Regions from separate parts of the Vibrio sp. 16 genome, predicted to be linked through region 2. Evidence: predicted binding sites of a transcription regulator. Region 2 holds the regulator's gene; the other holds the start of a gene.
What was found. The regulator MetJ, encoded in region 2, represses methionine synthesis genes. The targets are predictions, from matches to a motif close to TTAGACNTNTANANGTCTAA.
Positions count from the first base shown of each region.

Region 1: metK (methionine adenosyltransferase) is a predicted target of MetJ. The motif match lies at 1,866-1,885, and genes of this name have one in related genera.

Region 1 is NZ_OY808997.1:2,886,452-2,903,038, reverse strand. Features, by position in the region: gene tkt (transketolase) at 1-1,646, opposite strand, end outside; gene metK (methionine adenosyltransferase) at 1,964-3,118, shown strand; gene U9J37_RS13500 (DUF2189 domain-containing protein) at 3,395-4,192, shown strand; gene U9J37_RS13495 (SprT family zinc-dependent metalloprotease) at 4,262-4,759, shown strand; gene endA (deoxyribonuclease I) at 4,836-5,537, shown strand; gene rsmE (16S rRNA (uracil(1498)-N(3))-methyltransferase) at 5,667-6,398, shown strand; gene gshB (glutathione synthase) at 6,412-7,359, shown strand; gene U9J37_RS13475 (YqgE/AlgH family protein) at 7,407-7,970, shown strand; gene ruvX (Holliday junction resolvase RuvX) at 8,001-8,426, shown strand; gene U9J37_RS13465 (DUF4198 domain-containing protein) at 8,497-9,282, opposite strand; gene U9J37_RS13460 (hypothetical protein) at 9,306-9,617, opposite strand; gene U9J37_RS13455 (FeoA family protein) at 9,831-10,070, shown strand; gene feoB (ferrous iron transport protein B) at 10,081-12,582, shown strand; gene U9J37_RS13445 (FeoB-associated Cys-rich membrane protein) at 12,584-12,742, shown strand; gene U9J37_RS13440 (PilT/PilU family type 4a pilus ATPase) at 12,781-13,887, opposite strand; gene U9J37_RS13435 (type IV pilus twitching motility protein PilT) at 13,899-14,939, opposite strand; gene U9J37_RS13430 (YggS family pyridoxal phosphate-dependent enzyme) at 14,965-15,678, shown strand; gene proC (pyrroline-5-carboxylate reductase) at 15,703-16,521, shown strand; gene U9J37_RS13420 (YggT family protein) at 16,559-16,587, shown strand, end outside.
Region 2 is NZ_OY808997.1:2,264,384-2,280,970, forward strand. Features, by position in the region: gene U9J37_RS10325 (SPFH domain-containing protein) at 1-508, opposite strand, end outside; gene hslU (ATP-dependent protease ATPase subunit HslU) at 734-2,068, opposite strand; gene hslV (ATP-dependent protease subunit HslV) at 2,106-2,651, opposite strand; gene ftsN (cell division protein FtsN) at 2,780-3,325, opposite strand; gene cytR (DNA-binding transcriptional regulator CytR) at 3,438-4,445, opposite strand; gene priA (primosomal protein N') at 4,799-7,000, opposite strand; gene rpmE (50S ribosomal protein L31) at 7,309-7,527, shown strand; gene U9J37_RS10360 (malic enzyme-like NAD(P)-binding protein) at 7,784-9,061, shown strand; gene metJ (met regulon transcriptional regulator MetJ) at 9,190-9,510, opposite strand; gene U9J37_RS10370 (O-succinylhomoserine (thiol)-lyase) at 9,729-10,895, shown strand; gene U9J37_RS10375 (bifunctional aspartate kinase/homoserine dehydrogenase II) at 10,895-13,306, shown strand; gene metF (methylenetetrahydrofolate reductase) at 13,549-14,442, shown strand; gene zapB (cell division protein ZapB) at 14,511-14,753, opposite strand; gene glpX (class II fructose-bisphosphatase) at 15,047-16,054, shown strand.

The sequences.
Region 1 (16,587 bases), 620 kb from region 2:
TTGCCAGCACAATCTTTCAGGATGTAAGCACCTTTAGCAATGTTAGCTACTTGCTCTTCGCTACGCTCTTGCTGTGCAAGGTTTTGACGAGAGAAGATTAGCGACGTTGGGCCGTCTTTACACTCGATAGCCAGTTTCCAAGCGACTGCAGACTCAACTTGGTCACATGGACGCCATGTGCTCATGTTTGGCGTTAGACGTAGAGACGCCATTTGCTCAACTGGTTGGTGAGTTGGGCCATCTTCGCCAAGACCGATAGAGTCGTGCGTGTAAACCTGAATGTTCTGAACTTTCATCAGAGCAGCCATACGCATCGCGTTACGAGCGTATTCCATGAACATTAGGAAGGTTGCGCCGTATGGTACGAAACCACCGTGTAGTGCAATACCGTTCATGATCGCTGTCATACCAAATTCACGTACACCGTAGTGGATGTAGTTACCCGCTGGATCTTCAGCCGACACAGACTTAGAACCAGACCACATAGTAAGGTTAGAAGGCGCAAGGTCAGCCGAGCCGCCTAGGAATTCTGGTAGCATAGCACCGAACGCTTCTAGCGCGTTTTGAGACGCTTTACGTGATGCGATGTTTGCAGGATTTGCTTGCAGGTCAGCAATGATTGCGTTTGCTTTCTCTTCCCACTGTGCTGGTAGTTCACCGTTTAGGCGACGCTTAAGCTCAGCGGCTTCTTCAGGGTATGCCGCGGCATAAGCATCGAACTTAGCATTCCATGCAGCTTCTTTTTCAGCACCCGCTTGTTTTGCATCCCACTGTGCATAAACATCAGCAGGAATTTCAAATGGACCGTGCTCCCAACCAAGTTGCTTGCGAGTCGCTGCAATTTCTTCTGCGCCTAGTGGTGCACCGTGACAGTCGTGAGAGCCAGACTTGTTAGGCGAACCAAAACCGATCACTGTTTTAGTACAAATCAGAGTTGGGCGAGGATCCGCTTTAGCGGCGATGATTGCTGCGTTGATCGCTTCAGGATCGTGACCGTCTACCGCTGGGATTACATGCCAGCCGTACGCTTCAAAACGCTTAGGTGTGTCATCAGAGAACCAGCCTTCAACGTGACCATCGATAGAGATGCCGTTGTCATCCCAGAACGCAATCAACTTACCAAGACCTAGCGTACCAGCTAAAGAACATGCTTCGTGAGAGATACCTTCCATCAGACAGCCGTCACCCATGAATGCATAAGTGAAGTGGTCAACGATATCAAAGCCTTCTTTGTTGAACTGTGCTGCCAACGTCTTCTCAGCTAACGCCATACCTACAGCGTTGGTGATACCTTGACCTAGAGGACCTGTCGTTGTCTCGATACCTGGTGCGTAACCGTACTCAGGGTGGCCTGGTGTCTTAGAGTGAAGCTGACGGAAGTTCTTCAGATCGTCAATCGATAGCTCGTAACCCGAAAGGTGTAGCAAAGAGTAAATCAGCATAGAGCCGTGGCCATTTGAAAGAACGAAACGGTCGCGGTCAGCCCATTCTGGGTTTGCTGGGTTGTGGTTTAGGTGAGAGCGCCAAAGAACTTCAGCGATATCAGCCATACCCATAGGGGCGCCTGGGTGGCCAGAGTTAGCCTGTTGTACACCATCCATGCTTAGAGCGCGGATAGCATTAGCGAGATGTTGACGAGAAGACATGTCAGCTCCTGAGTGCATTAAGCGAATCATATAAATGTGGGCGATAATTCTCTCAAAGCGAATCTAGCTGTGCAAACGTTTTCCAAGCCATTTGTTCACAAATTTCCGACCTTTCGCAGCAAATCGCTCGAAGTTACTCATTTGAAGCCAATTTAAGGCAAACGTTTGGTTTTATCTAATAATAAAAAAGAGCTTGTAATTCGAGCATTCAAAACTAGAATAGACGTCTAGATGTAGATACACCTACAGTTTTTAATATTATTGAATGCTGGAGTGTTACCAAACCTCCAACATTAACCAGATATAGTGGAGCTAACATGGCTAAGCACCTATTCACTTCTGAGTCGGTATCAGAAGGTCATCCAGATAAAATTGCAGACCAAATTTCTGATGCTGTTCTTGATGCAATTCTAGAACAAGACCCAAAAGCACGTGTCGCGTGTGAAACTTACGTTAAAACCGGTATGGTCATGGTTGGTGGTGAGATCACGACTTCAGCATGGGTAGATATCGAAGAGCTAACGCGTCAAACCGTGCGTGAGATTGGCTACGTTCACTCTGATATGGGTTTTGACGCGGATTCTTGCGCCGTTCTAAACACTATCGGTAAGCAGTCACCAGACATCAACCAAGGTGTTGACAAAGCCGACCCTAAAGAGCAAGGCGCAGGGGACCAAGGCATTATGTTTGGTTACGCAACCAACGAAACAGAAATCCTAATGCCAGCACCTATCACTTACGCACACCGCTTAGTTGAAAAACAAGCAGAAGTACGTAAGAGCGGCAAACTAAACTTCCTACGTCCAGATGCGAAATCTCAGGTAACGTTCCAATACGATCAAGGTAAGATTGTGGGTATCGATGCGGTTGTTCTTTCAACTCAGCACTGTGACTCAGTATCAACTCCTGACCTACGTGAAGCGGTAATGGAAGAGATCATCAAGCCAGTATTGCCGTCTGAGTGGATCAACAAAGAAACTAACTTCTTCATCAACCCAACGGGTCGTTTCGTAATCGGTGGTCCAATGGGTGACTGTGGTCTAACTGGTCGTAAGATCATCGTTGATACCTACGGCGGCGCAGCTCGTCACGGTGGCGGTGCGTTCTCTGGTAAAGATCCATCAAAAGTAGACCGCTCTGCAGCATACGCTGCACGTTACGTAGCGAAAAACATCGTTGCGGCTGGCATGGCTGATCGTTGTGAGATCCAACTTTCTTACGCAATCGGTGTTGCGGATCCAACCTCTATCATGGTGGAAACGTTCGGCACTGAGAAAGTCTCTCACGACATTATCGTAGAAGCAGTTCGCCAGAACTTCGATCTACGTCCATACGGTCTACAAGAGATGCTGAACCTACTTCAGCCTATCTACAAGAAGACAGCAGCTTACGGTCACTTCGGTCGTGAAGAGTTCCCATGGGAAGCGACAGATAAAGCAGCGATTCTTGCAGACTTCGCAGGTCTTAAGTAATTAGAACATAAGACATAATCGAATTTAAAAGGGCTTTGGGGAAACCAAAAGCCCTTTTTCTTTACCGAGAAAAATACCGATGAAAGTTGTATTTTTTTGCCATCGGGTCAATAGTTAAAAATATGTTAATGGGATAAATCTATATTGAATTTCATCTCGTAACACAAGATAAACTCTTGCCCCAACCAAGAAGTCAACGATCCGGGCATCGAGTTTCCAACACATTCGGGCAGCCAAACCGCCCGGTGAGAACAGAGAATCGATCAAGGAGGATGTATGCCTCGTACGGTGAATCCACACGACTTCAAAGAGAAACATAAAGAAGTCCCAGACGCGGAATATGCTCGCACCATTCCGTGTAATCAAGTAAGCGTTTCAGCGCCATTTCATTGGCTCTCGTTGGGCTTACACGACTTTATCAGAATGCCTCTTATCAGCGCATTCTATGGTTTATGCTTTATGGCCGCCGCGATTGGTATTGTATTACTCGTTCAATGGCAAGGAACTCACCTCGTGGTGATGCCTAGCCTAGTTGTTTACATGCTAATCGGCCCTTTCCTCGCTCTCGGTTTATACGATGCGAGTTGGGAAAGAGAGAAAGGACACAGCGCCAGCCTGCTTCATTCAATGAAAGCGATCGGACGCAATTCGACCTCTCAATGGGCATTCGCGGTCTTGCTGGCAGTATGTATGATTTTCTGGATGCGCATCGCTGCGTTGCTTCACGCCTTATACCCTTCCGTGCAAGGTGCTCCGCTCACCGAATTTATGCCTTTCCTCGTGATAGGCTCTCTAGTTGGCTTTATCCTCGCTTGTGTTGTGTTCAGCATCTCCGCATTTTCAATTCCACTGATGATGGAACGTCACGTCGATATGATGACCGCGGTATTTACCAGCTTCAATGCCGTTAAGTCCAACATTCCGGCTATGATTGTGTGGGCAGGCTTAATTTGTGGCGGTATTTTGGTGGGCTTCGCCACTTACGGGATCGGCATGTTGTTCACAATGCCAATACTCGGCTACGGCACTTGGCACGCATACCACGAAACCATTAAGAAGAAACATCACCCTTAACAAGAATACCTGTTTCGATCTATGATGCGCCCCAACCCTTTTGGTTGGGGCGTTGTTTTAGGAGTAAATGTGGATTTAGAACTCGATTATCGTGCGCACAAAGTCATCGCAGAGTGTCTATTCCAAGCGCAAAACGCCTTCAAACGTCAATTCCCACAACCTTCACTCAACTACAAGCTGCGCGGTAAAGCTGCGGGTAAAGCTTATCTACAACTCAATGAAATCCGCCTCAATCCAACCCTGTTTAAAGAGAACCAGCAGGCATTCTTAAACGAGGTGATCCCCCATGAAGTGGCCCATTTGATCACCTATCAAGTCTATGGCCGAGTAAGACCACACGGTAAAGAGTGGCAAGGCGTGATGGAAGCCGTATTTAAAGTCCCTGCAAAAACGACGCACTGCTTTGAAATCACTTCAGTGCAAGGGAAGACCTTTGAGTACCTTTGTGCCTGTACCACCTACCCTTTGTCGATTCGCCGACACAATAAAGTACAGCGAAAGCAAGCCAGTTACCGCTGTCAGCAGTGCCAACAGACACTCGCTTTCAGTGGTAAACAACTCTCCTAGTTAATTGTTTTCTCAGTAATACAAGCCAGCAATGCGTGCTAGACTGTAAGCACTCATACTTTTCTAATACCAAGATATGAAAACACAACGCTTGCTTGCATTCACCATTGCGCTCCTGTCATCTGTGGCAGTCGCCGCTCCACCTTCTTCTTTTTCGAAAGCAAAGAAAGAGGCGGTCAAAATATACGCCGATCACCCAACCAGTTTTTATTGTGGTTGTGATATTCAGTGGCAAGGAAGAAAAGGCATCCCCGACTTAGAATCTTGTGGCTACCAAGTTCGAAAACAGCTCAAACGCGCGTCACGTATCGAATGGGAACATGTGGTCCCTGCGTGGCAATTTGGCCACCAGCGCCAATGTTGGCAAGAAGGCGGACGCAAAAACTGCGCGAAGAAAGATAAAACCTTCCGCATGATGGAAGCCGATCTTCACAACCTGACTCCTGCGATCGGTGAAGTGAATGGCGATCGTTCCAACTATAACTTTAGCCAGTGGAATGGCGTCGACGGCGTCAGCTATGGCCGCTGTGAAATGCAGGTCAACTTTAAGCAGCGCAAAGTGATGCCACCCGATCGAGCAAAAGGTTCCATCGCGCGTACGTACCTTTATATGAGCAAAGAGTATGGATTTAGGCTATCTAAACAGCAAACGCAACTGATGAATGCATGGAACAAGCAGTTTCCGGTTGATTCATGGGAATGTGAGCGAGAAGAGCGAATTTTCAAAATTCAGGGGAATCACAACCCGTTTGTTTATCAAGCCTGCCAAGCCCTTTAAGTTATCTATCCTTCAACCAACAAAGAGTTTCCAGTTCTTAGCTGGAAACGCTTTGTGCCCCTTGTTTTTTCCCTTAAAAGCATCCATGTTAGAGGTTATCTCTAAATCTCTTGCTGGAAATCGAAACCAATGCGAATCCCACGAATCTATCATCCAGAAACCATCTCACAGCTAGGCACTCTCATGTTGAGTGACGACGCTGCCGGCCACATTGGCCGTGTATTGCGAATGAAAGAGGGGCAAGATGTCCTGCTGTTTGATGGCAGTGGTGCTGAATTTCCAGCAACCATTTCAAGTGTGACAAAAAAACACGTCGAAGTGGATGTCACCGAACGCATTGAACGCAGCGCGGAATCACCGCTTGATTTGCACCTAGGTCAGGTGATCTCACGTGGTGACAAGATGGAGTTCACCATCCAAAAATCGGTTGAGCTTGGTGTAAATACCATTACTCCTCTGATTTCAGAGCGCTGTGGTGTGAAACTGGATCAAAAGCGCTTCGAAAAAAAGCTCGCGCAATGGCAGAAAATCGCTATCAGTGCCTGTGAGCAATGTGGTCGTAATACCGTTCCTGAAATCCGCCCAATCATGCAGCTTGAAGAGTGGTGCGCCGAAGACTATGACGGCTTAAAGCTCAACCTTCATCCACGAGCAAAATACTCAATCAATACCCTGCCAACACCGGTAGAGAAGGTTCGTCTATTGATTGGTCCAGAAGGTGGCTTGTCAGCGGAAGAAATCGGTATGACAGAAGAGTATAAATTTGAAGAGACACTGCTTGGCCCACGCGTACTGCGCACGGAAACAGCGGCTCTCACTGCAATTACAGCCTTGCAAGTTCGTTTCGGCGATCTTGGTTAAACGGAGAACAACAATGATCAAATTAGGTATCGTAATGGACCCTATCTCGTCCATTAACATCAAAAAAGACTCTAGCTTTGCCATGATGCTTGAAGCGCAGCGCCGCGGCTACGAAATCCATTACATGGAGATGAACGACTTACACCTAGACCAAGGTGTCGCCATTGCTGATACCAAGGTCGTCGAGCTAAAAGAAGATCCAACGGGTTGGTATGAGTTTAAATCGGAGCAAACCATTGAACTGTCTGAGCTTGATGCCGTTCTGATGCGTAAGGATCCTCCGTTTGATACCGAATACATCTACGCGACTTACATTCTTGAGCGCGCTGAAGAGCAAGGCACACTGATTGTAAACAAGCCGCAAAGCCTACGTGATTGTAACGAGAAGTTGTTCACCGCTTGGTTCCCAGAACTTACGCCGACCACCATCGTAACGCGTAAAGCCGAGAAGATTAAACAGTTCCGCGAGCAACATGGCGACGTGATCCTAAAACCTCTTGATGGCATGGGTGGCGCATCTATCTTCCGCGTGAAAGAGGGTGATCCAAACGTGTCGGTGATCATTGAGACCCTGACCAACCACGGTCAAAACTACGCAATGGCGCAAACCTTCGTCCCAGACATCAGCAATGGTGACAAGCGCATCCTAGTGGTCGATGGTGAGCCGATTGGTTACTGCTTAGCCCGTATTCCAGCTAAAGGTGAAACCCGCGGCAACCTAGCCGCTGGCGGGACTGGTGAAGCAAGACCATTAAGTGAAACAGATAAAAAGATCGCTGAAGCTGTAGCGCCTACACTTAAGGAAAAAGGACTGATTTTTGTTGGTTTGGATGTCATCGGCGACAAGCTAACTGAAATTAATGTAACAAGCCCAACGTGCATTCGTGAAATCGAGGCTGCATTTGATGTTTCGATCACAGGCAAGCTTATGGATGCGATTGAACGCCGCATCAACAAATAATAACAAGGGGGTAGAACCTCTGCCCCTAATAATCTGTTGGAGTGTCTATGAATTTAACTAACCATTTTTTAGTGGCGATGCCCGGGATGAAAGATCCCTACTTTGAGCGCAGCGTTATCTACGTGTGCGAACACAATGATGAGGGCGCCATGGGTCTAATGATTAATGCTCCAATCGACGTCACCGTCGGCAAAATGCTCAAACAAGTGGATGTCCAATCGGTTCATCCGCAGCTGTTCACCGACAGCCTCGACAAACCCGTCTTAAAAGGTGGGCCCGTCTCAAGCGATCGAGGCTTCATCTTGCACCAGCCCAAAGATGAGTATGAGTCGAGTATTCAGATGACGGACAGTATTTCTGTCACCACCTCGCGAGATATTCTCACCGTGCTAGGCACCGAAGCGGAACCAAACGAGTACTTGGTGGCATTGGGCTATTCCGGCTGGGAGCCTGGCCAGCTCGAAAGTGAACTCTCAGACAACTCATGGCTGACCATCGAAGCGGACCCAGACGTCATTTTTAACACGCCCATTGCTGAGCGCTGGCAAAAAGCCGTGCAAATGTTGGGTATTAACGTTGCTCAGCTCTCAAGTGAGATTGGCCACGCGTAATCGACCATAAAGACTAAAAACAGGATTCTCATGTCTAGAACCATCATGTCCTTTGACTTCGGTACCAAAAGCATTGGCAGTGCAATTGGTCAAGAGGTCACGGGTACCGCGTCTCCTCTTCGTGCATTTAAAGCCAATGACGGAATCCCCAATTGGGATGACATCGAAAAATTAATCAAAGAGTGGCAACCCGATTTATTGGTTGTTGGTTTACCGACCGACCTCCATGGTCGCGACTTAGAGACCATCACACCTCGGGCGAAAAAGTTTGCCAACCGACTACACGGTCGCTATGGCTTACCTGTCGAATTGCATGATGAAAGACTCTCAACCACCGAAGCGCGAGCAGACCTCTTCAACATGGGAGGATACAAGGCGCTAAGCAAGGGCAATGTGGATTGCCAATCCGCCGTTGTAATTCTGGAAAGTTGGTTTGAAGCGCAATGGGGTGAATAAGCTCTCCCATCGCAGAAACTAAACGAAAAAAGCTGGCGATTAAGCGCCAGCTTTTTTGATCGAATAGCGTTTATAAGTCTTGCGCTTCAATCCAAAGCACGGCGTCTTGCGATAGCTCTTTGCCTTTAAACTCTTTATCAGGACCTGACCCTAGGCACGCAAATCCCCACTTGCCTGCTGTTGGCACACCGAAAGTAAACATGCCATTGTCATCCGTGATGGCAACAATCGCAGACGCAGGCGTGCTGCGATGCGTACCTTTACCAAAAGCATTCGCTTTACTATCAATGTCAGTGTTTAGAAATTCAATCTCACACTCTACACCTGCCGCTGGCTTACCTTCAGAGAGAAGCTGGCCAGTGAATGTACTACCAGCAAGCACTTGATAAGGCTTGTTCTTCGGCACAATTTCCGTCTTCAAACCCAGTGGCTTCTCCCACCCAGTTGGCAGTCCACCTTTATTGATGTAACGCTTGGTGATTTGTTGAATGTAGATGTCCTCACCGCCTTCATAATAAGGCGCTGGTGTTGCGGCAAAAATGTAATCACCGTTGCGACGGATTTTATACTCTAACTTAAACGCCTTCGCCTTGTTGTCAGGGCCAGTCCACTCAATAGGTTGCAACGTATCCAACAGATCCGTTTTCTTGCCTTTGAATGTAACCGTTAGGGCCTCTGGCTTTTCAATGTCCATCACATGGCCGTTGTCCATCGGGTGGCCAAACACAACCTTCATGTCCACGGTCGTTGGAGCGTCAAGCTGAGAAGTTGGCGTATGCATTAATAGGAAGTGAGCCTGAGAAGCGGCCGACAAAGAGAGTGCAGCCACACCAACCGCTAGAGATAACTTTTTCATTTTTTCATCCTAAATTTCTTTGGTTATTCAACAATATTCTTGCCATCAACTTCTATGGAATGTCCCGGCCCAGCATTGAACTGAACTTTGTACTCACCTGCAGGTTTCTCAAATTCAATTTCACCATCTTCGTTAATTTCACTGGTAATTAACGTCTTGCCCGAGCCATCAGTTACCAACACTTCTACGCCGGATGCTGAAGAGCCATCGGAAAAGCCACCTTCACACAAAATGGTATTGTCGCCGAAGTCATAACATGAAAATAACGGGGTGTGAGCCAGTGCTGCACTAGGAAGCACTGCACTCATTAGTAAGAGCAGAGTTTTTTGTTTCATTTTTTCGTCCATTTCTAGCATTTTTAAAAAGATATTGAGAATGAATCCCAATTTTATGCCGAGAGATTAACGACTGAACTCAATAAATAAAAGTGAGAATGATTATTAAATACATCTTCATTGATATAAATCATTTATACAATGGTTATTGTTTAATTAATTTTCGGCGCATTGTTTACAATCTCGAAAGGAAAAACTACTCACTGTTATTACATGCAAACTACCTTAAGCCAGCTATCCATTGGACAAAGCGCAACGATTGTTTCCCATCAATCGAACGGAGCCGTTCGCCAACGCCTGCTTGATTTAGGGCTCATTCCACAGTCTCAAATCAAGCTGATTCGCAAAGCGCCGCTGCGTGATCCTTTCGAGTTTAGAGTGGGCGCAACCAGCGTCGTGATCAGAAAAACAGAAGCCGAGACCGTTATCGTGCAACTCGTAACGTTGTCGTAAGGAAATCGTTATGCAACGGAAAAAAGTACTACTGGCAGGCCAACAAAACGCGGGCAAGTCGACGATTTTTAATATGCTGACAGGCGCAAGACAGCATGTTGCTAACTACCCAGGCGTCACTGTAGACAAAAAAACAGGCTATTTCTCGGTAGCCGGCGACGCCTACCAACTCATCGATTTACCCGGTACATACAGTTTGAGCTGCTACTCACTAGAAGAAAGGGTGGCTCGCGATGCCCTTAGGCAAGAGTCGGCTGACGTGGTTCTCAACGTAGTCGATGCCGCCAACCTCAACCGCTCTTTGCACCTCACAATGCAACTGATTGAAATGGGTCTGCCAATCGCCTTGGTACTTAACATGATGGACATTGCTCAGTCAGAAGGTATCGCTATCGACTCGAGTGCGTTGAGTCAGCAAATCGGTGTGCCTGTCGCAGAATGTATTGGTAGGAAAGGAAAAGGTGAAGATCAGATCAACGCTGCTCTGCTCAATGCTAAAAAGCAGCAAGCGCCGATCGATTATCCGCAATTAGAGCCCGAGCTTTCTTCACTCACCGAGTGGCTCGATAGCGCGATTGCCCCGCAAAGCTACTCGTTCCGCTGGCTTGCACTGCGACTGTTAGAGCGCGATAGTCATATCGATGAATGGCTAGGTGAATGCCTCTCTGAGCAGCAGGCTCAGCAGTTGAGTGCCAAAGTCGAGCTGTATTTAAACGGCATTGAAACAAGGTTAAGCAGCACAGTCAGTGATTACATTGTTGCGCAGCGACATCTGCGTGTCTCGATGCTTGTTGAAGCGTGCAGCAGTCAATCTTGCCACCAAATCGAAAAACTCTCTGTGAGCGATAAAATTGACAAGGTTGTCCTCAATAAATTTGGCGCGCCGCTGTTTCTTATCGCGACCGTATTTGTCATCTATCAAAGCTCCATTGTCTATGGATATGAGCTAACCAACTACTGGTGGCCTTATCTCGCAGGGCTTAGAGAACTCATTGCCGGGGTCTTACCCGACGCGGGTTTTCTCCACGATCCTTACGTTCGATCGCTCGGCCTATGGATTGTCGACTCAGCCAACACACTACTCAACTATATCCCCATTTTTCTGATTCTGTTTGCACTTATCGCGATCATTGAAGATTCAGGCTACATGGCAAGGATCGCATTTATTTCAGATCGGGTACTCAATCGCTTTGGCTTACATGGACAAAGTACATTGCCGATGATTCTCGCAGGCGTCTTTGCCGGGGGATGCGCCGTACCGGGCGTCATGGCAACCAAAGGGATTCCAGACAATCGCGCTCGCATTGCGACGATCCTAACGGTGCCGTATATGAACTGTTTAGCGAAAGTCCCTTTGTACACCCTGCTTCTGGGTATTTTCTTTGTTGAAGACAAGTCTTTGATGACATTTTACATTTCGACAATTTCAATCATCGCAGCGCTACTTGTGGCAAAGCTGTTAACCCAATCTGTCTTGCGCCGTACCGAGCAAGCCCCCTTTGTCATGGAACTGCCGCGCTACAACCTGCCAACGGCACGCAGTGTGGTGACTCGCTCTCTAGAGAGAACCTGGATGTACGTACGCAAAGTGGGCACCATTGTGCTTGCGGTCTCTACGGTCATTTTCGTCTTGTTGCAATTTCCCGGCGTTCCAGAGCAAGAGCAGCAAGCGTTCCAAGCACGAGCGGAAAAAGCCGTCGCTCGCTTTCAAAAAGCAGCGCAAAAAACTCAGTATGCCGACTCATTTGATGAGCAGTCCTTAACAGACCTCGTAAACTTCTATACGGATTACCGCGCAGCAAAACTGAATGCGAAAGGCGCTGGTGCATCTCAATCAGTCAACACCGCTTTCCAATCTCGCAATGAACTTTACTTCGCCATTACTGCGAGAAAAGGAGGAAAAGATGCAGCTAAACTCAACAAAGCATTAAGAAAATTGGCTTCGGAAAGAAAGAAAATTCGCCGAGAAATGAAAGAGAGGCGCCTTGAAGCTTCACTGTTAGGTAGTTTTGGCCGAGCTTTGGAACCGGTCACCCGATATGCAGGGTTTGATTGGAAGATCAACGTTGCGCTATTTTCTTCGTTTGCCGCTCGCGAAAGCAGTGTGGCGACACTCGGCGTGCTATTTCAACCCGAAGAGGACAATAACCAAAAACTGGAGCAGCGGATGGCCCAATCAGATGAACTTGCCGGTCACGGCGAAGTCGCTGCTGTTGCGCTGATCTTGTTCTTCATTTTGTACCCACCCTGTCTCGCCACCGTGATGATGATAAAAGTGCAGACGGGAGAGTATAAATGGATGCTCCTCTCCATCGTATTGCCAACCTTGCTCGGTTTTACTGTTGCAACGCTTGTTTATACGATCGGCACCCGCTTTGCTCTAAGTGGTATCCAAGTGATGTCACTCACCTACTTTTCAGCCTTAGTCTCTTTGCTGCTGGTCGGTCTACGCGATAGAAAGCAGCAGAAAAAACAGGGGCAGCCCATTCCTATAAAAGTCGTTGAGAAATAGCATGTTCGAGCAAAACTATACCGTCTTGGATACACTTGGGTTAGTCGCGGTTGTGGCAATCGCCATTGTCTACCTTTACGTTCGCTTGGTGAGAAAAAAAGCCAGTTGTGGAAATGGTTGTGGTGGCTGCAGCTCAGATAAATCGAAAGAGAAAATCTAGCCAGTAAAAAAATGCCCTGCAGACTAGCAGGGCATGGTTCAATCCATATCAATTTTCACATTACTCAAAGAGCCACCAGCGAAGCCGTCACCTCGCCTTGTCTTTAGCATAATGCGCAAGTCATTCGCGGAGTCCGCACTGTGCAAGGCATCTTTTTCATTGATTTTTCCATCGATAACCAACTGATATAAAGCTTGGTCAAAGGTTTGCATGCCTATCTCTTTTGATTTAGCCATGGTCGATTTCAACTCATGCAGCTCTCCTCGGCGAATCAGGTCTGACACGCGTGGGCTATTAAGCAGAATTTCAAATACACCGTGACGCCCTTGACCATTCTTATCACGAATCAACTGTTGACCTATCACGCCGCGTAGGTTCATCGACAAATCAAACAAGAACTGCTCTTTTTGCTCTTTAGGCACCAAATGCAAGATACGCTCAAGCGCTTGGTTTGCGTTGTTCGCGTGGAGCGTCGCCATACACAGGTGACCCGTTTCAGCAAACGTCATCGCGTATTCCATGGTTTCACGAGAACGAATTTCGCCAATTAAGATCATATCCGGCGCTTGGCGCAGCGAGTTTTTAAGCGCGACTTCATAGCTTTCAGTATCTAGCCCCACCTCACGCTGAGTGACGATACAACGCTTATGCTCATGCACAAACTCGATCGGATCTTCCACGGTAAGAATATGACCAGTTCGGTGGGTATTTCGATAGCCCGTCATTGCCGCCATGGTGGTGGATTTCCCCGACCCTGTAGCACCGACGACCAACACGAGCCCTCGCTTGGCGATCGACAAATCTTGCAGCACATCAGGCAAGCGTAAATCTGCAAAGCTAGGAATCGTGGTTTCAATGCGGCGAATCACCGCGCCAGGTAGCTCTCGTTGGTAAAACGCCGATACTCGATAGCGACCAAAGTCTCGTACTATGGCAAAGTTCGCCTCTTTGCTTGAATGGAACTCTCGCTGCCGATCTTGATCCATCATACTTCTGAGTAGGATATCCACATCATTCAGTGACAGCTTCTCACCATGCGCACGCAGTTCCCCGTCTACTCGATAAAGGATCGGAGCGCCTACGGTAATGTATAGATCAGACGATTTTTGGTTGTTCATTCCCTGAAGGTAAGCATTAATATCCATATTCTCACCCATCAGAACAAACTATTGGATTCAGTTTCGATCTTCTTCGCCACTTCATCAGGATCCACCTGACCTTGAGCAATCAACTGCTTGGCGTGCTGCTCCATAGTCTGCATGCCGTGCGCTGCGCCAGTTTGGATCACTGAATACATCTGTGCCACTTTGTCTTCACGAACCAAGTTTCGAATCGCTGGGGTCGCCATCATGATCTCATGGCAGGCGGTGCGCCCTCCACCAATCCGCTTCAGCAGTTTCTGCGCGATAACAGCACGCAGTGACTCCGACAACATGGATCGCACCATGTCTTTATCGCTACCAGGGAAAACATCGATAATACGGTCAATGGTCTTAGCGGCACTACTGGTATGCAGCGTACCAAACACTAAATGGCCTGTTTCCGCCGCCGTCAGCGCCAAGCTGATCGTCTCTTGGTCACGCAGCTCACCCACCAAAATGACATCGGGATCTTCACGCAACGCACTACGCAGCGCATTACTAAAGCTGTGGGTATCGCGGTGCACTTCGCGTTGGTTTATCAGGCACTTGTTGTTGGTGTGAACAAATTCGATAGGATCTTCGATGGTAAGGATGTGTTTATTCTGGTGGCGGTTAATGTGATCCACCATGGCGGCAAGCGTTGTCGACTTACCCGAGCCGGTTGGTCCGGTCACCAAAACCAAGCCCTTCTCCATATTGGCGATCTTTTCGAAAATTTGCGGCGCTTCCAATTGCTCTAAGGTTGGAATATCGGTTGGAATGGTACGAAACACCGCAGAGCTACCGCGAGACTGGTTGAACGCGTTGACACGGAATCGACCAACGTTAGGTAACTCAAATGAAAAATCGACTTCAAGCCGCTCTTCAAACTCACTTCGCTGAGCATCGTTCATGATCTCAAAAATCAAACGGTGCACATCAGAATGACTAAAAGCAGGAACACCAAGCTTTCTTACTTCTCCATCTATACGTACCATGGGTGAAACACCCGCAGAAAGATGTAGATCTGATGCATTATGCTTTACACTAAAATCCAGTAATTCAGCGATATCCATTTATTTTCCTTAAGTAAAATCGGCTATGAACAGTATTCAACAAAATATTGAACAGATCACCTCACAGATTGAGAGCGCACAACAAAAGTGTGGACGACCTCGAGAGTCAGTGCAACTTCTGGCGGTGAGTAAAACGAAACCTGTAGACGCAATTCTCGAAGCTGCCCACGCAGGCCAAGTTGCATTTGGTGAAAACTACGTGCAAGAAGGGGCCGATAAAGTAGCATATTTTAACGAACACCATCCAGAACTTGCGCTTGAGTGGCATTTTATTGGTCCGATCCAATCCAACAAGTCTCGTCACGTGGCAGAGAACTTTGCTTGGGTACATACGGTTGACCGCGCCAAGATAGCTCAGCGCCTCAATGACCAACGTCCAGCAGGCATGCCTCCGCTTCAAGTCCTAATGCAAGTCAACACCAGTGGTGAAGCTTCAAAATCTGGCCTGAATGAAAATGAAATCTTTGCTCTGGCAGAGTTGATTTCTTCGCTGCCCAACCTCACGTTAAGAGGATTGATGTCAATTCCTGCCAACGTGTCTGACTACGCATCACAGCTGTCAGCATTTAAGCAATTGGCCGAGTTAAAAGATGCGCTGGTAAAGCGTTTTCCAGATGAGCAGCTTGATACCCTATCGATGGGAATGAGTGGCGATATGGAAGCGGCCATCGAAGCGGGAAGCACTATGGTTCGTATCGGGACCGCCATTTTCGGCGCACGTGACTACAGCAAGTCGTAAACAAACAGAAGGACAAGATAACCAATGGAACACAAGAAAATTGCCTTCATTGGCGCGGGCAACATGGTCAAAGCCATTGTTTCTGGATTAATTGCAGATGGGTATCCTTCATCTTTGATTACGGCGACTGCACCTTCAGAAACAAGGCGCCTACCGCTAGAGCAAGAGTTTGGTATTAATACCACCAACAATAATAGCGACGCCGTACAAGAAGCCGATGTGGTTGTGTTGTCTGTGAAGCCACAAATGATGGAAGAGGTGTGCAAGCCTCTTCAACAGCTAGATTGGTCAGGCAAATTGGTTATCTCGATTGCCGCGGGTATTCAAAGTGCGCGCTTCAATGAAATGCTAAACAGTGAGCTCAACTTGGTCCGAGTGATGCCTAATACACCTTCGCAGTTAGGCTTGGGCATGAGCGGCTTGTTTGCACCAACGCATGTTTCTGAGCAAGACAAAGCCTTTGCAGCTCAGCTCATGGAATCATGTGGAAAGGTCTGCTGGGTTGAGCAAGAATCTGGTATCAACAACATCATTGCTGCTGCAGGCAGTGCGCCAGCCTATTTCTTCCTGTTTATGGAAGCGATGCAAGCCGAGGCCATCGCGCAAGGCTTTGATAAAGACACCGCGCGTTTGTTGGTTCAACAATCAGCACTTGGCGCGGCCAGTATGGTGGTGAACAACCCAGAAACCGAGCTGTCCACACTAAGAGAGAATGTCACCTCTAAAGGTGGAACAACCGCAGAGGCGCTGCGCACATTCAATGAACACCAACTTTCAGATATAGTAGCCAAAGCCATGCAAGCGGCGGTCGCGCGCGCTGAAGAGATGGAAGCACTATTTTAACTATTTGAGCCTCAGGCTCACTAACTAAGGGTCACCTATGAATTCGATGAGTTTTCTGATTTCCAC
Region 2 (16,587 bases):
CTTCGCCTGTGTATTGAGTAGCGGTAATCACCGTCACGTTACGCGCATTTTTCACCAGCAAGGCATCAATTAAGTTGCTGTTGTTGCGAAACTCTCGGTGCATTTTCTTCACTGCTTCTGGATCATTACTCAGTTTGAAGCGAAATGTCACCGGGATTTGACCAATATAAGTATCGGCAAAACGCACTTGCACGGGATCAAGACGTTGATAAAAGTCTTCCCCTTTGCTGTTGCCGAATGAAACCGTAATCACCTGATCATACTGAGTGATTTTGGAAAGAAACGGCATTCTGAAGTGAATTCCAGGCTCGGTGAATACATCCAGTTCACCGGTGATGTTGTTTTGATGCACGTAACTGTAACCCGCGTCAGTCATCAAAACAGAGCTATTAATCGTTAAACCCAATGCGAGCAGCGGCACACCAAATACCGCGGCTTTTATACCTCGGTGTAGCATCTGGCGACGCTGTTCGACTTTCGTTGTCTGTCCTAAGCCAATATCGTACATTCTAATTCTCCTATACGTTGAATGAGTTCTCTTAAAACCAAACAAAAACAGAATGTTATAGAGACTCGCTTCAACGGCGTTAAATGTAACAAAACATTTAACTTAGGAATAATCGAAAGATTCACATTAATTACATGTTTTTTCCGAAATATACACAAATCTTATTTATGAGCCGCAGATACAAAAACGCCGACCCAAAGGTCGGCGCTTTCAATACTTCAGTGATTAAAGAATAAAGCGGCTTAGATCTTCATCTTCAATGGTATCGCCCAATTTTGCTTTCACGTAGTCAGCGTCGATTGTTAGCTTAGAGCCTGATTTATCTGTCGCTTCAAACGAGATCTCATCCATTAAGCGTTCCATCACAGTGTGCAAGCGACGAGCGCCAATGTTTTCCGTGGTCTCGTTAACCGTCCACGCCGCTTCAGCGATTTGCGTGATGCCGTCTTCAGTAAACTCGATATCAACATCTTCGGTCTTCATTAGCGCAACGTATTGCTCTGTTAGAGACGCTTTTGGCTCCGTCAAAATACGTTTGAAGTCATTGCTTGAAAGCGCTTCAAGTTCAACACGAATAGGCAGACGACCTTGCAGCTCTGGAATCAAATCTGATGGTTTCGCGACTTGGAATGCACCTGAAGCCACAAACAGAATGTGGTCTGTTTTGACCATGCCGTGCTTGGTTGACACTGTGCTACCTTCGATTAGAGGCAGTAAGTCACGCTGTACACCTTCTCGAGATACGTCAGGACCTGAGCTTTCACCACGCTTACAGATCTTGTCGATTTCATCAATGAAGACGATGCCGTTGTTCTCAACGTTAAAGATTGCCTGCTCTTTTAGCTCTTCTTGATTAACCAACTTCGCCGCTTCTTCTTCGGTCAATGCTTTGAATGCATCTTTGATTTTAAGCTTGCGCTTCTTCTTAGTGTCACCCGCGAGGTTTTGGAACATGCCTTGAAGCTGATTCGTCATCTCTTCCATGCCCGGAGGCGCCATGATTTCCACGCCCATTTGCGGCGCAGCCACATCGATTTCAATCTCTTTGTCGTCTAGCTTGCCTTCACGCAGCTTCTTACGGAAGATTTGACGAGTGTTTGATGAGCTTTCATCTTGCTGCTCATTCTGACCCCAAGCATCACGCGCTGGCGGCAGTAGCGCGTCAAGAATACGCTCTTCGGCTTGTTCTTCAGCACGGAATTTTACTTTTTCCATCGCTTGCTGGTGCGTCATTTTGATTGCTACGTCTGTCAGATCGCGGATGATGGTTTCCACTTCCTTACCTACGTAGCCAACTTCAGTAAATTTCGTCGCTTCAACCTTGATGAAAGGCGCATTGGCCAGTTTCGCCAGACGACGAGCGATTTCTGTTTTACCGACACCGGTTGGACCAATCATTAGGATGTTCTTCGGTGTCACTTCAACACGCAAGCTTTCTTCCAATTGCATACGGCGCCAGCGGTTACGCAGCGCAATCGCAACTGAGCGTTTCGCGTTTTCTTGACCAATGATATGGCGGTTGAGTTCATGAACAATTTCGCGAGGAGTCATTTCAGACATAATCAGTTTCCTTAAATTTGTTTGCCACTATCTTTGGTTATTCAGCGATTTTCTCAGCTGGAATTTCTAGTTCTTCAATAGTGTGGTGATGGTTAGTGAATACACAGATATCACCGGCAATTTTCAGTGATTTCTCTGCGATTTCACGCGCATCTAATTCAGTATTTTCAAGCAGAGCCGTTGCCGCGGCTTGAGCAAAGTTGCCCCCTGAACCAATCGCAATCAGGTCGTTTTCAGGCTGAACGACATCACCGTTACCCGTAATGATAAGTGACGCTGTTTCGTCAGCCACCGCTAGCAAAGCTTCTAACTTACGAAGTGCGCGATCGCTACGCCAATCTTTTGCCAGCTCCACTGCTGCTTTGGTCAAATGACCTTGATGCATCTGCAGCTTACTTTCAAACTTTTCAAACAGCGTGAAGGCATCAGCCGTACCACCAGCAAAGCCCGCTAGAACTTTGTTGTTATAGAGGCGACGCACTTTGCGCGCATTGCCCTTCATTACTGTGTTACCTAGAGATACTTGTCCATCACCAGCGATGACGACTTTGTTATTACGACGTACAGATACAATGGTAGTCACGAGTAGGGCCTCATAGTTGTTTTAATCTCAGTGTTAAAGATTATATGAGGCTACCCAAAGAGGAATTCAAGGGAACAACCTTGAGATAGAAATGAAAAACGAACCCCGAGAGGTTCGTTTTTTGTGTTTTACTGTGCTTCTTTCCAAATCGCGCAAGGCTCGATCTTAGCGCGTTGAAGTTTGTGCTTATCTCGCTCTGCATCACGCTTAAATTTGTAAGGCCCTAGTACCACGCGATACCAACTGCTGCCCTCTTTTTTGCGGATTTTGCTATTGATACCCTGAAATGCGATATCCAGTTTGCGTGCTTCCGCTTGCTGAGCGTTTTTGTACGCACCACACTGCATGATGTAAGGGATTTCGGAAACCACTTGCTCCTTCGCTTGCACTTCCACTTCGCGGTTTGGCAAGCTTTCAACGTAATCCCATTTCTCCTCAGGAGGAGGAGGTAACGTCGCTTTTGGTTTCGGCTTTGGCTTAGGTTTTGTTTCGACAACAGGTGCTGGCGGTTCAGGGTCTGTGCTTAGGGTATACAAGCCATAACCAAAGACAGACACCAATAGAATGGCGATAAGTCCACTACGCCAGGGTTTTCGACGAGGAGCCGCTTGTTTGCGTGTAGGTTTACGCCCACTGCTGCCTCGGCCACGTTTTACATAATCTTTGTTTGCCACTGTTGTACATCAATCATAGGTGAGCCACTGCCGATATGGTAATGCAGATTGCCAAACGATGACAGAGGGGAAATGGAAGCGGCGCAGCAAAATACGCCGCTTTTGGTTGTCGTTACAGTACTCTTGGTGGCGCCGCGCTCTCTCTCACAACAAGATTCGTCTCGAGCAGCCTTGAACCAGCACGTACATCATGCCCTCGAAGCAGCTCAAGCATCATCAACATGGCTTGGCGCCCAATCTCATACCTTGGCTGAGAAATCGTGGTTAGCGGCGGATCGCAATACTGGGCGAACTGAATGTCATCGAAGCCAACGACAGACAAATCTTGTGGGACCCGTAGCCCTAACTTCTTCGCTTCTTGGATCGCGCCAATGGCCATCGCATCATTGTGACAGAATACCGCGGTAGGCGGCTCTTTGAGCGCAAGTAGTTGGCGAACCGCCTTCGCACCCGCTTCAAAGGTAAAGTCTCCATTAGTGCAGTAGTTGGCGTTCATGGTGATGCCCGCACGGCGCAGCGCTTGTTGATAACCTTGATGGCGGAACTGACACAAAACCGCGGATTCTGGACCCGAAATTTGTGCGACACGTTTGTGCCCCATTTGCGTCAAATAGTTCACTGCCTCAAACGCCGATGTTAAGTTGTCGATATGAACTGTAGGAAGCTCTAGCTCAGGTGCAAATTCACATGCCATCACCATCGGAGGCAGGTTTTTTTGCTCTGGCTTACTGACATCAAAAGGAAGGTCGGTACCAAGTAGCAACATGCCATCTGCCTGCTTGGTAAAGACGAGATTCACAAATGAGCTTTCACGTTTTTTCTGTTGGCCGCTGTCGCCGAGTAAAACGATGTAGCCATGTTCCATTGCTGCGTCTTCGATTCCACGGATGATTTCTGTGTAATAGGGGTCACAGATGTCTGGAATGATAGCAATGATGGTTTTGGACTCATTGCGACGCAAATTACGCGCTAAAGAGTTCGGTGAGTATCCAGCTTCTAGCACTGCATCTTCTACTCGTTTCCTGGTAGCAGAAGACACTTTTTCGGGATTCATCAACGCACGAGAAACCGTCGCTGTCGAAACGCCTGCTAGCTGGGCAACATCCTTCATTGTCGCCATAAAAATTTTACCCTCTTCAATTTCCAACATTGGTAGCGCGGTGCCACCTAAACCTTGTTGAGTCACATCCTCTCGTTCTGATTGTCGGGAGTGACGATGATGAGCTAAAGCTCATTCTTATGGTTCATTTGCACGAAGCAAACGATTAACTTGCCGCGATATCGTGGGCATAGTCAAGTAATACTTGGTCTAGTTTATTCATTTCGTCATTCAAAGTTACGGGAGATTTAACAAAACGAGCAGCTCAAACAAGATCTCAATCACAAATAAATGAAAAACATGCAAATCATTAATCTTGCAGCAACTAATTCATCCAACATTGATAACGCAAGCGAATGAATCCCCCAAAAGGACTAGCTGAGATCTTGCGGTTCAATATCCATAGTCCAACGCACTTTTTTCGCGCTAGGCAGCATTTGAATGACAGGCTTGGCGCTCGACAGTAATTTTTGCATCGTAGAGCGTTGCTGGGTTTGCAGTAGTAAGTGCCAACGGTATTTACCTGCACGTTTGGCCAAGGGGGCGGGCGTCGGTCCTAACACTTGGCAACCATCATCAAACAGCGGATGAGCCTCTAGGGTGTGACGGACTTGACGCAAAAACTCTTCAACCAATGGGCTTTGATTGGCCTCAGCTCGAAACAAGGTAAGGAATGTATACGGCGGTAGCATCGCCAGTTTGCGCTCTTGAAGCGCGGTCTCTGCAAAATGACGATAGCTCTTGGTTAGTAGCGCCTGCAATAAACTATGTTCAGGGTGGTGGGTTTGCAGCACAACTTCCCCAGGTTTACTCGCGCGTCCTGCCCGACCAGCAACTTGAATGAACAGCTGAGCTAAACGTTCAGAAGCGCGAAAATCACTGCTGTAAAGGGAGCCGTCAACATCCAACAGCCCGACTAACGTGACATCGGGGAAGTGATGCCCTTTGGCAAGCATCTGGGTTCCAATCAGGATCTGATACTCACCATTTCGGATCGCAGAGAGCGCGGACTCAAGGCTTCCTTTTCTGCGAGTGCTGTCTCTGTCAATTCGTATCGCTTTGTAATCTGGAAATAGCTGCGCGAGTTGTGCTTCTAATTGCTCAGTTCCGACACCGACCGTCACCAAGTGCGTCGAGCCACATCCTTGACACTGGTGAATAATGGGTTGCTGAGATCCACAGTGATGGCAACGAATCTCGTTACTGTACTGGTGGTAGGTATAGTAGGCATCACAGCGTTTACATTCTGCAATCCAACCACATTCGTGGCACATAAGAGCCGGAGAGAAGCCACGTCGGTTAAGAAACAGCATCACTTGATTGCCAGCCTGTAAGTGCTTACGCATTTCGGCAATCAAAGGCGCAGAGAGACCACTCTCTAAGTACAATCCTTTGATATCTAGTACTTTGTTGGTGGTTGGCGTCGCATTACCCGCTCGCTTAGAGAGGATCAAGTGGTGATACTTGCCTTGCAGTGCATTATGGAGCGTTTCCAGCGCAGGGGTCGCAGATCCAAGCACAATAGGAATCTGCTCTTTGTTCGCTCTCATAACCGCAACATCCCGAGCATGGTAACGGAGACTGTCTTGCTGTTTATACGAAGCGTCATGCTCTTCATCAACGATGATAATGCCCAAGTTGTGAAACGGCGTAAGCAATGCTGACCGAGTACCAATAACAATCCCCGCCGCGTTATCTCGAGCCGAAAGCCACGCGTTCAATCTTTCGCTATCATTCAGTCCTGAGTGAATCACTTCAACAGGAACCGTGAAACGCTTTTTGAATCGATTGATGGTTTGAGGAGTAAGGCCAATTTCCGGAACCAGGACTAACGCCTGCTTTCCTTTCTCAAGTACAGGTTTTATCAAGTTGAGATACACTTCGGTTTTACCTGATCCCGTTACCCCTTCCAGCAAAAAGCACCCAAAACCATCGATACTATTGACGGTCGCAATCGCCACCGCTTGTTCAGTGTTGAGCTTCGGCTTCTCAACAGACGCTTCAACGTCTTGGCTCCAATCTCGAATAACGGGTTTGCGCTCAATCGATTCTATCCACCCTTTCTCACTTAACGTTTTTAGAACGCTAGAACTGATGTCTTGATCAATAAACACCTGGTGAGGAACAGGTCCAAGCTCGAGCATGTGCATCACTTTCGCCTGTTGTACTGCTCGACCAAAACCCTGCATGAATTGGTCACGCCCCAGCGACGTCAGTTGCCACTCCACCAGCGCGGCAAAATCGGCAGGCTTGCCCTTTCTTAAGGCACTCGGCATAGCATTAAGTAAGGTATCGCCCAGCGGGTACTGATAGAACTGGCTACACCAATACAACAAAGAGTAAAGCGTATCTGGCCAGACAGGTTGGCTATCAAGTACTTGTTTGATCGGTTTGAGCTTATCAACCCCAAATTCCGACTCATTCACCAACGCGGTAACCACACCAACCAGAGTTTGTCGACCAAACGGCACCGACACTCGTCCGCCGATAATCGGAAACGCATGTGAAGGGATCTGATAATCAAACTGTTTGTCCAGTGGAACAGGTAACGCCACTCGCGCAATCGTTGGTCGCATAATAGCCATTAAAGAAGTGTAAAGTGAGACCAAACCAGTGTAAGGGAAAAGGTCAAAAGTAGAAAGAGACGGGATTTGCTGACCAAAACTTAGCTTGAGAGAATACCAACAAGCACCTTTGCCATATTCGGCTAAAAAAGTAGCACTTTTCTCTGTAAACGGGTTGATTCAGAGAGATGGATTCATTACTATAGCGCGCCTTAGAGATATGGCTCGCCAATGGCAGCGGTATCCAAGCTATTTTTTAACTACGTGTGGTGTCCGGCTAAGATTCGGATAGCGACACGGCCTATATTAGAGGTTCTCCCATGAAAGCTGGTATCCACCCAGAGTACAAAGCTGTTAAAGCAACATGTTCTTGTGGCAACTCTTTTGAGTTCAACTCAACTCTAGCTAAAGAGTCAATCCACCTAGACGTATGTGACAAATGTCACCCATTCTACACTGGTAAGCAACGTATCGTTGATACAGGCGGCCGTGTTGATCGCTTCAACAAGCGTTTCGGTGCTCTATCAAGCAAGAAGTAATCACTTCTTAACCGAATCTAAAAAGGACGCTCTGGCGTCCTTTTTTGTTTTTCACGTTCAGAAAAGTCTCTATTAACGCAGTGTATTGCTTCATCAATATTGAGAATTCCTAGCGACATCTCTATTCATCTGGTCTAATCTCCAGTGAATTGACACCTTTTGGCGTTACAGGTCGCATTCTGACCTTTGCAGCTTGACTTAGTTACTCTAGAATGGATTCCCCCTTTCCAAACATTAATAACGAGTACCTACACCTATGTCATCTGACAATCACCAAGAACTATCCCCTGAAGAACAATTCCGTCAACAGGCGTTGGATTACCATGCTTACCCAACAGCCGGTAAGATCTCTGTTGAACTAACCAAACCTGCGGAGACCGCAACTGACCTCGCGTTAGCATACAGCCCAGGTGTAGCGGAGCCCGTTCGTGAGATCGCACAAAACCCAGACAATGTTTACAAATATACGTCTAAAGGCAACATGGTTGCGGTTATTTCCAACGGTACTGCGATTCTTGGTCTAGGTAACTTAGGTCCGCTGGCCTCAAAACCAGTCATGGAAGGTAAATCACTGCTATTTAAACGCTTCGCTGGTTTGGACTCGATTGATATTGAAGTCAAACACCGCACTATCGAAGAGTTCGTTGACACTGTCGCTAACATTGCTGACACCTTTGGTGGTATTAACCTAGAAGACATCAAAGCACCGGATTGCTTCGAAATTGAAAAGCAACTGATTGAACGTTGTGATGTTCCTGTTTTCCACGACGACCAACACGGTACTGCAATTGTTACTGCGGCGGGCATGCTTAACGCGATCGAGCTACAAGGTAAAAAGCTAGAAGAGGCAACGATCGTTTGTTTGGGCGCAGGTGCTGCCGCTGTGGCTTGTATGGAGCTACTGATCAAATGTGGCGCGATGCGTGAAAAGATTTATATGCTTGACCGTAAGGGGGTCATTCATACTCGTCGTGACGACCTAAATGAGTACAAGCAGCTATTCGCCAACAATACCGATAAACGCACGCTTGAAGATGTGATCGAAGGCGCGGACCTGTTCTTAGGTGTATCTGGTCCTAACCTACTTCCGGCTGAGGCTCTAAAGTTGATGGCCGATAAACCTGTTGTGTTTGCTTGTTCTAACCCTGATCCAGAGATCAAACCGGAACTGGCGCATGAAGTGCGTGATGACCTCATCATGGGTACAGGCCGCTCTGACTATCCAAACCAAGTGAACAACGTTCTTTGCTTCCCATTCATCTTCCGTGGTGCATTGGATGTTCGCGCAAGTGAAATCAATGATGAAATGAAACTTGCAGCCGTTGATGCGATTCGTCAACTGGCAAAAGAAGAAGTGCCGGCAGAAGTCCTTAAAGCTGCGGGCGTAGACCACTTAGAGTTTGGACCAAGCTACATCATTCCAAAACCAATGGATGCTCGCCTACTACCTCGCGTTGCTAAAGCTGTGGCACAAGCGGCCGTTGACTCTGGCGTTGCACGTATCGATATGCCTGAAGGCTACATGGGAGCGTAATCGTCACGCCTCTGAAAACCAAAAGCCGCTAACCTAAAGTCAGCGGCTTTTTAGTATCTGAAACAAATCGACGACAGCAAATTAAGAGGTGCGTTTGTTACCAATTATGGACTAACCAAGGCGTGTTTTTATTCTTCGTCAAACGCTTCGTATTCGATCCCCATTTCTTCCATCAGTTTTTTCACTTCTGCAGGGATATCATCTGGGCGATCTTTTCTTAAATCTTCATCCGTTGGTAGTGGCTGACCGGTATAGGCATGCAAAAATGCTTCACACAATAACTCACTGTTTGTTGCATGGCGTAGGTTATTAATCTGACGACGAGTACGCTCATCCGTTAATACCTTCAATACTTTCAATGGAATAGAAACCGTGATCTTCTTTACTTGTTCGCTTTTCTTTCCATGCTCAGCGTATGGGCTTATGTATTCGCCATTCCAGTCTGCCATTGCGCACCTTAATTCATTTTTATGTTTAGTTGAGTAAAGCGCAATTTTAGCGGTATTTATAGCCACAAGCAAAGACATATAGACGTCTAGAAGTGTTGACGTCTCTAAAAATGAGAAGTAAAGTGGTGAGATATGGAGATGGAATAACATATATCTAACATCCATCAGGTATATCGTATTCCCTACAAGTTGTCACCACTGTTCGAAAGGAAACACTTATGAGCGCCCATAAGCCAGCCACCATTGCCGTACGTACTGGTATTGAATCAGACACTCAACACCACGCTGTTGTTCCCCCTATTTACCTCTCGACAAACTATGGCTTTCCAGCATTTGGTGAAGTTCCTCAGTATGACTATACCCGCTCAGGCAACCCAAACCGCGGCTTACTTGAAACCGCATTGTTTGAGTTAGAGTCAGGTAAAGGCGCGGTAGTAACAAACTGCGGCACCTCTGCGCTCAACTTATGGGTGTCTGCATTTTTGGGCCCAGATGACCTCATCATCGCGCCTCATGACTGCTACGGTGGCACATACCGTTTATTCAACACGCGCTCACAAAAAGGTGACTTCAAAGTGCAGTTTGTTGATCAATCGGACGAGCAAGCGCTCAATGCCGCCATTGCGTTAAATCCGAAACTCATCTTGATTGAAACCCCTTCCAACCCTTTAGTGCGCGTGGTCGATATCGCAAAAGTATGCGCCAAAGCAAAACAGGTTGGTGCGCTCGTCGGTGTCGACAATACCTTTTTAACACCAGTGTTCCAAAAGCCTCTCGAATTAGGCGCAGACTTCGTTATTCACTCAACCACCAAGTACATTAATGGCCACTCAGATGTCATTGGTGGCGTGGTCGTCACTAAAACCGAACAGCATGCAGAGGAGCTTGCTTGGTGGGGCAACTGTATCGGCGCGACAGGTACTCCATTTGACAGCTATATGACCCTACGTGGCATACGCACCTTAGGGGCACGCATGAAGGTGCATGAAGAAAGCTCGGCGCAAATCCTTGAGTACCTCAAAAACCAAGACCTCGTTGGAACCATTTATCATCCGAGTCTTCCGGATCATCCAGGACACGAAATAGCGAAACGACAGCAGTCTGGCTTTGGCTCTATGCTCAGCTTTGAGTTTGCAGGAAGCTTTGAGCAGCTCAAACACTTCGTTGGCCAGCTCGAACTCTTCTCACTAGCCGAGTCTTTGGGTGGCGTAGAGAGTTTGATCTGCCACCCAGCTTCGATGACGCACAGAGCGATGGGTGAAGAGGCGCTTGCAGAAGCGGGAGTCACTCATCAGTTGCTCCGCTTGTCAGTCGGTTTGGAAGATGCCGGTGACCTAATTGCAGACTTAGACCGCGCCTTTAATCAAACCAAGGAGGCATGCTAATGACTGCTTCTCGTCAGCTGCACAAATTTGGCGGCAGTAGCCTCGCCGATCCCGAATGTTACCGCCGCGTAGTCACCATCTTAAAAGAGTACTCTAACAGCGAAGACCTGATTGTCGTCTCTGCAGCAGGAAAAACCACCAACCGACTGATCGAGTTTATTGAATCCCTCAACAAAGATGGCCGACTAGCGCATGAAGTGCTGCAAAGCCTCCGCCAATTCCAAACTTCCTTGATTGAAGAGCTGATCGCACCGGACGAACAAGACGCCTTGTTGGCAATACTTCATGATGAGTTTTCAACATTAGGCGAACTGACCGCGCCACTCACTGACGCGGAGAAAGCGGCGGTGCTTGGCCACGGTGAAGTATGGTCATCACGCCTCCTAGCGGCACTCCTTAACCAAAGCGACCTAAACGCCGTTGCACAAGATGCTCGCGCCTTCTTACGAGCAGAGATCGGGACTCAGCCAGAAGTCGACCGAGGTACGTCATACCCGCTATTAAAGGAAGTGTTGGCACAGCATGCTCATCACCGAGTGGTGATTACCGGCTTTATGGCGCAAGATAACCACGGCCAAACCGTGCTGCTTGGTAGAAACGGCTCCGATTACTCCGCCACCGTCATCGGGGCACTGGCTGAAGTCAGCCGAGTGACAATCTGGAGTGATGTTGCAGGGGTATACAGCGCGGATCCACGTATCGTGAGTGATGCATGTTTACTGCCACTACTCAGACTGGATGAAGCCAGTGAACTCGCTCGTCTCGCTGCCCCTGTGTTGCATAGCAGAACGCTACAACCCGTCGCCCAAAGCGCCATGGATCTACATCTTCGCTGTAGCTACGAGCCAGAGTCTGGCTCGACTCGCATAGAGCGTGTATTGGCCTCTGGTCGAGGAGCAAAAATCATTTCCTCACTCAGTGAAGTACTGCTTATCCAACTCAATTTTTCTGCGGGTCATGATTTTTCTCGACTCGAAAAAGAAGTCCTTTCAGGCCTGAAACGCGCTCAGCTTGAGCCATTGACCTATGAAGTTCAACACGATCAGCATGCCCTGCGTCTTGCTTACACCGCAGAAATTGCCGGCGGTGCGCTAGAACACCTGCAAGATGCCGCAATCGAAGCGGAAATTAAACTAAAGGAAGGCTTCTCATTGGTCGCAGCAGTAGGTGCGGGAGTGACCAAAAACGCCAACCACTGCTATGGTTTCTATCAAAAACTGAAATCCTCGCCTGTTGAATTTGTTTCTGAATCTCAATCTGGCTTGAGCTTAGTCGCCGTTTTACGCAAAGCCGACACTACTCCGCTGGTAAAAGCTATTCACAGCCAGTTGTTCCAAGCTCAAAAACGCGTTGGCATCGCCCTGTGTGGCAAAGGGAACATAGGTTCAAGCTGGCTAACCCTATTTGCTGAACAAAAAACCGAACTAGAAAAGCGCCGCGGTATGAACTTTGAGTTAGTTGCTGTCATCGACAGCCAAACATATTGGTTTGACCCGCAAGGCATTGATGCCGCTTCAGTGAGTGCCCGCTTTGACGATGAAGCCACCGAGTACCAACCTGGAGAGTGGATTACCAAGCTTGGCGCGATTCAAGGTTACGATGATGTCGTCGTTTTGGATGTCACCGCAAGCAAAGAGCTGGCAAGCCAATATTTGAAAATTGCAGAGCAAGGTATGCATCTAATATCAGCGAACAAAGTCGCGGGTTCGGCTTCAAGCAAATATTATCATCAAGTCCAAGATGCCTTCGCAAAGATAAATCGCCATTGGCTATACAACGCAACTGTCGGTGCAGGACTTCCTATCAACCACACAGTGCGTGATTTGCGAGAAAGTGGGGATGATATCCAAGCACTGTCAGGAATCTTCTCTGGAACGCTCTCATGGCTTTTCCAGCAGTATGATGGTTCGGTACCTTTTGCCGAGTTAGTTGATTTAGCCTGGCAACAAGGCCTTACCGAGCCCGATCCACGCAACGACCTTGATGGTTCGGATGTTATGCGTAAACTGGTTATCCTTGCCCGTGAAGCAGGGTTAGCCATAGAGCCAGAAGCCGTCAAGGTCGAAAGTCTAGTCCCTGAAGAGTTGGCAGCGCTCTCGCTCGATGACTTTCTAGACAAGAGTCAATTGCTCAGTGAACTACTTGCGGAACGACTCAAGAAAGCACAGCGTGAAGATAAAGTGCTTCGTTACGTTGCCCGTCTCGAGAAAAATGGCCAAGCGAGCGTCGGCGTCGAAGCATTAAGCAAAGAACATGCACTGGCTAATCTACTGCCATGTGACAACATTTTCGCGATTGAGAGCAAATGGTACAAAGACAACCCACTCGTTATCCGTGGACCAGGCGCAGGAAGAGAAGTAACCTCTGGCGCGATTCAATCGGATCTCAATCTACTTTCTAGCCTCCTTTAAACCTATCTAGGGCTGTCTCATACAGCCCTTTTTCATCCTGACTCGCAAACTCTGTCTAGAATCATAGACAGAGAACTCCAGTAAAGTGAACTTCAATATCGCTCATGTTCAACTTGAATAAAATTCATAATTAGATTATTGACATTAAATGGTATTCAAGACATTCTGTGGACATATAGACGTCTAAACGTCAATTTGAGGATTTGGATTTGAGCGGGCAGAGTTGCCACAGGGAGAGTAAGATGGGATACACACACGCAGGTCATATTGACGCCTTAAACCAGAATATCGCTGAACTTTCTGACAACATCAATGTGTCATTTGAATTTTTTCCGCCAAGTAGCGAGAAAATGGAAGAGACGCTTTGGAACTCTGTGCACCGCCTAAAAACACTAAAGCCGAAGTTTGTTTCTGTGACCTATGGAGCTAACTCAGGCGAACGTGACCGTACCCATTCAATCATCAAAGAAATCAAAGCTGAAACTGGCTTGGTCGCAGCACCACACTTGACCTGTATTGATGCGAACCGTGAAGAACTCATTCAAATCGCTGATGACTACTGGAATAACGGCATTCAGAGTATTGTTGCACTGCGTGGCGATATCCCACCGGGTGGTGGTAAGCCTGAGATGTACGCATCCGATCTTGTTACATTATTAAAAGAGCGTCATGACTTTGATATCTCGGTTGCCGCTTTCCCTGAAGTCCACCCTGAGGCGAAAAGTGCGCAAGCTGATCTCCTGAACCTAAAACGCAAAGTCGACGCCGGTGCAAACCGTGCCATCACACAATTCTTTTTTGATGTCGAAAGCTACCTCCGCTTCCGAGACCGCTGTGTCGCTGCCGGAATCGACGTAGAAATAGTACCGGGCATCCTGCCAGTCTCAAACTTTAAGCAAGCCTCACGCTTTGCTGCACAGAATAACGTAAAAGTACCGAGTTGGATGGCAAAACAGTTTGAAGGTCTGGATGATGATCCGACAACTCGCCAGCTAGTTGGTGCTAGCCAAGCGATAGATATGATCCGAGTGCTCAGTCGCGAAGGTGTGAAAGACTTCCATTTCTATACGCTTAATCGTGCGGAAATGACATACGCTCTGTGTCATACGCTAGGTGTTCGACCTTCCGCTTCATAATCGATAAAACGTAAAAAGGTTGGCATTCGCCAACCTTTTTTCAATTCAGTCACAGATAAGTGTTCAACTTACTCGACTTCATCCATTTTACCTAGAAGGTTACGGATGCGATCTTGCCATGCAGCATGTTCTTGTTGCATCTGTTGAGCCTTTTGCTCCAATTCTTCGCGGCTAGAACGTAGCTCATTCGCCTCAAGAGCAAGCTTTTCTTTCTCTTCTTTCAGCTCTTCAACTTCCATCTGTAGCAAAGAAATAGTATCGACTGCTGTTTGGATTTTCGCTTCTAGTTGTTCTAGTACTTCAAAAGACATCTTAGCCTACCTTTAGTTATTCGTTTATGTGAAGGGCTCTCCACTCAATACCTTCATTCTACTCAGCCCGAGAATGATAAACACGCCCTATATTCGATATTTTGTGCCATTCGGTCAAAAAAACAGCACAGCTTGACAATCCCCTGACTGAAAGAGATTCAAAGTGCGAACCCGAGGAATTTCGACGCTGCTTTGATCGAGTTCAATTCAAATTACACGAAATAGCAAACGTTTTCCTGTCATTGTGTTAGAATCCTGCCGATTTTCTCATTCCCCCTTACTTTGGAGCTATCATGAAACGCGATTTAGCAATGGCATTTTCTCGAGTAACAGAAGGCGCTGCATTAGCAGGCTATAAATGGCTTGGCCGAGGCGACAAAAACGCCGCCGATGGGGCCGCTGTTGAGGTGATGCGCTCACTGCTCAACAAAACAGAGATCAGTGGTGAAATTGTGATCGGTGAGGGTGAGATCGATGACGCGCCAATGCTGTATATCGGAGAAAATGTCGGTATCGGGGGCGATGAGGTTGATATTGCAGTCGACCCTATAGAAGGGACGCGTATGACCGCAATGGGGCAGTCTAACGCGTTAGCCGTTCTTGCTGCGGGAGAAAAAGGAAGCTTCCTGAAAGCCCCAGATATGTACATGGAGAAACTCGTTGTTGGTCCTGGCGCAAAAGGCTGTATCGATCTCCATAAGCCATTAAAAGAGAACCTAGAGAATATCGCTCAGGCACTGAACAAAACACTCGACACCTTAGTCGTCATAACACTCGCGAAGCCACGTCATGATGATGTCATTGCTGAAATGCAATCAATGGGTGTCAGAGTCTTCGCCGTGCCTGATGGTGACGTAGCAGCATCGATCCTGACTTGTATGCCAGACAGTGAAGTGGATGCGATGTACTGTGTAGGTGGCGCTCCAGAAGGCGTAGTCTCCGCCGCTGTCATTCGTGCACTGGACGGTGATATGAATGGACGACTACTCCCACGACATGAAGTAAAAGGGAATAGCGAAGAAAACCGCATCTACGGTGCTGCAGAGCTAGAACGTTGTGAAGAGATGGGTGTTGAAGCGAATGTAGTCTTAAAGATGGAAGACATGGCACGCAGTGATAATGTTGTGTTTTCAGCTACGGGCATCACTAAAGGGGACCTATTAGAAGGTATTACACGCCAAGGCAATATCGCAACGACAGAAACTCTGTTGATTCGCGGTCGCTGCCGCACGATTCGCCGTATCAAATCAATTCACTACCTTGAACGCAAAGACCCAGAAGTCAGAGATATTATTCTCTAACTCTCATAGAACATTATGAGTTGAGGTCAGCTTCTGCTGGCCTTTTTTGTATCCGGAACAATTAGAGAATTGAAAGAATGCGCCTACAATAGGTATAAAGATTTAACCTCGTTGTATCCCTTCCAGAGCCCTCAACATAGTAATGAAAACCTCCGCCTAAACTTTTCTAATGATTAGCATATGAGCATGAAACAAAGCTTATTGGTATAAGTTCAGCTGTAGGAAAGTTACAGGCCAAATATGTCTTTAGACTGGCGGTCCTGAGTGGGTAGACTTACATCCAATTAGAGCTCTCTTACACGCGAAGGCAAGTAACGTTTAACAAAGTTTGCTATTCCTCGTTCTTACGGAGCTTGTTCATAAACAATCGCAGGCTATTTGGATAATACGGCTGAGACTCATTGGTCAGCACAGAAGTTTTCTTGACCAAGAAACGACGAAAGCCTAGTCGCAAGACTAGGCTTTCAAATAAGTAGCACAGTGATTGAATTGGTACTCTATTGCCTGGGTGAACGCACGGGCTTGATGGTTCG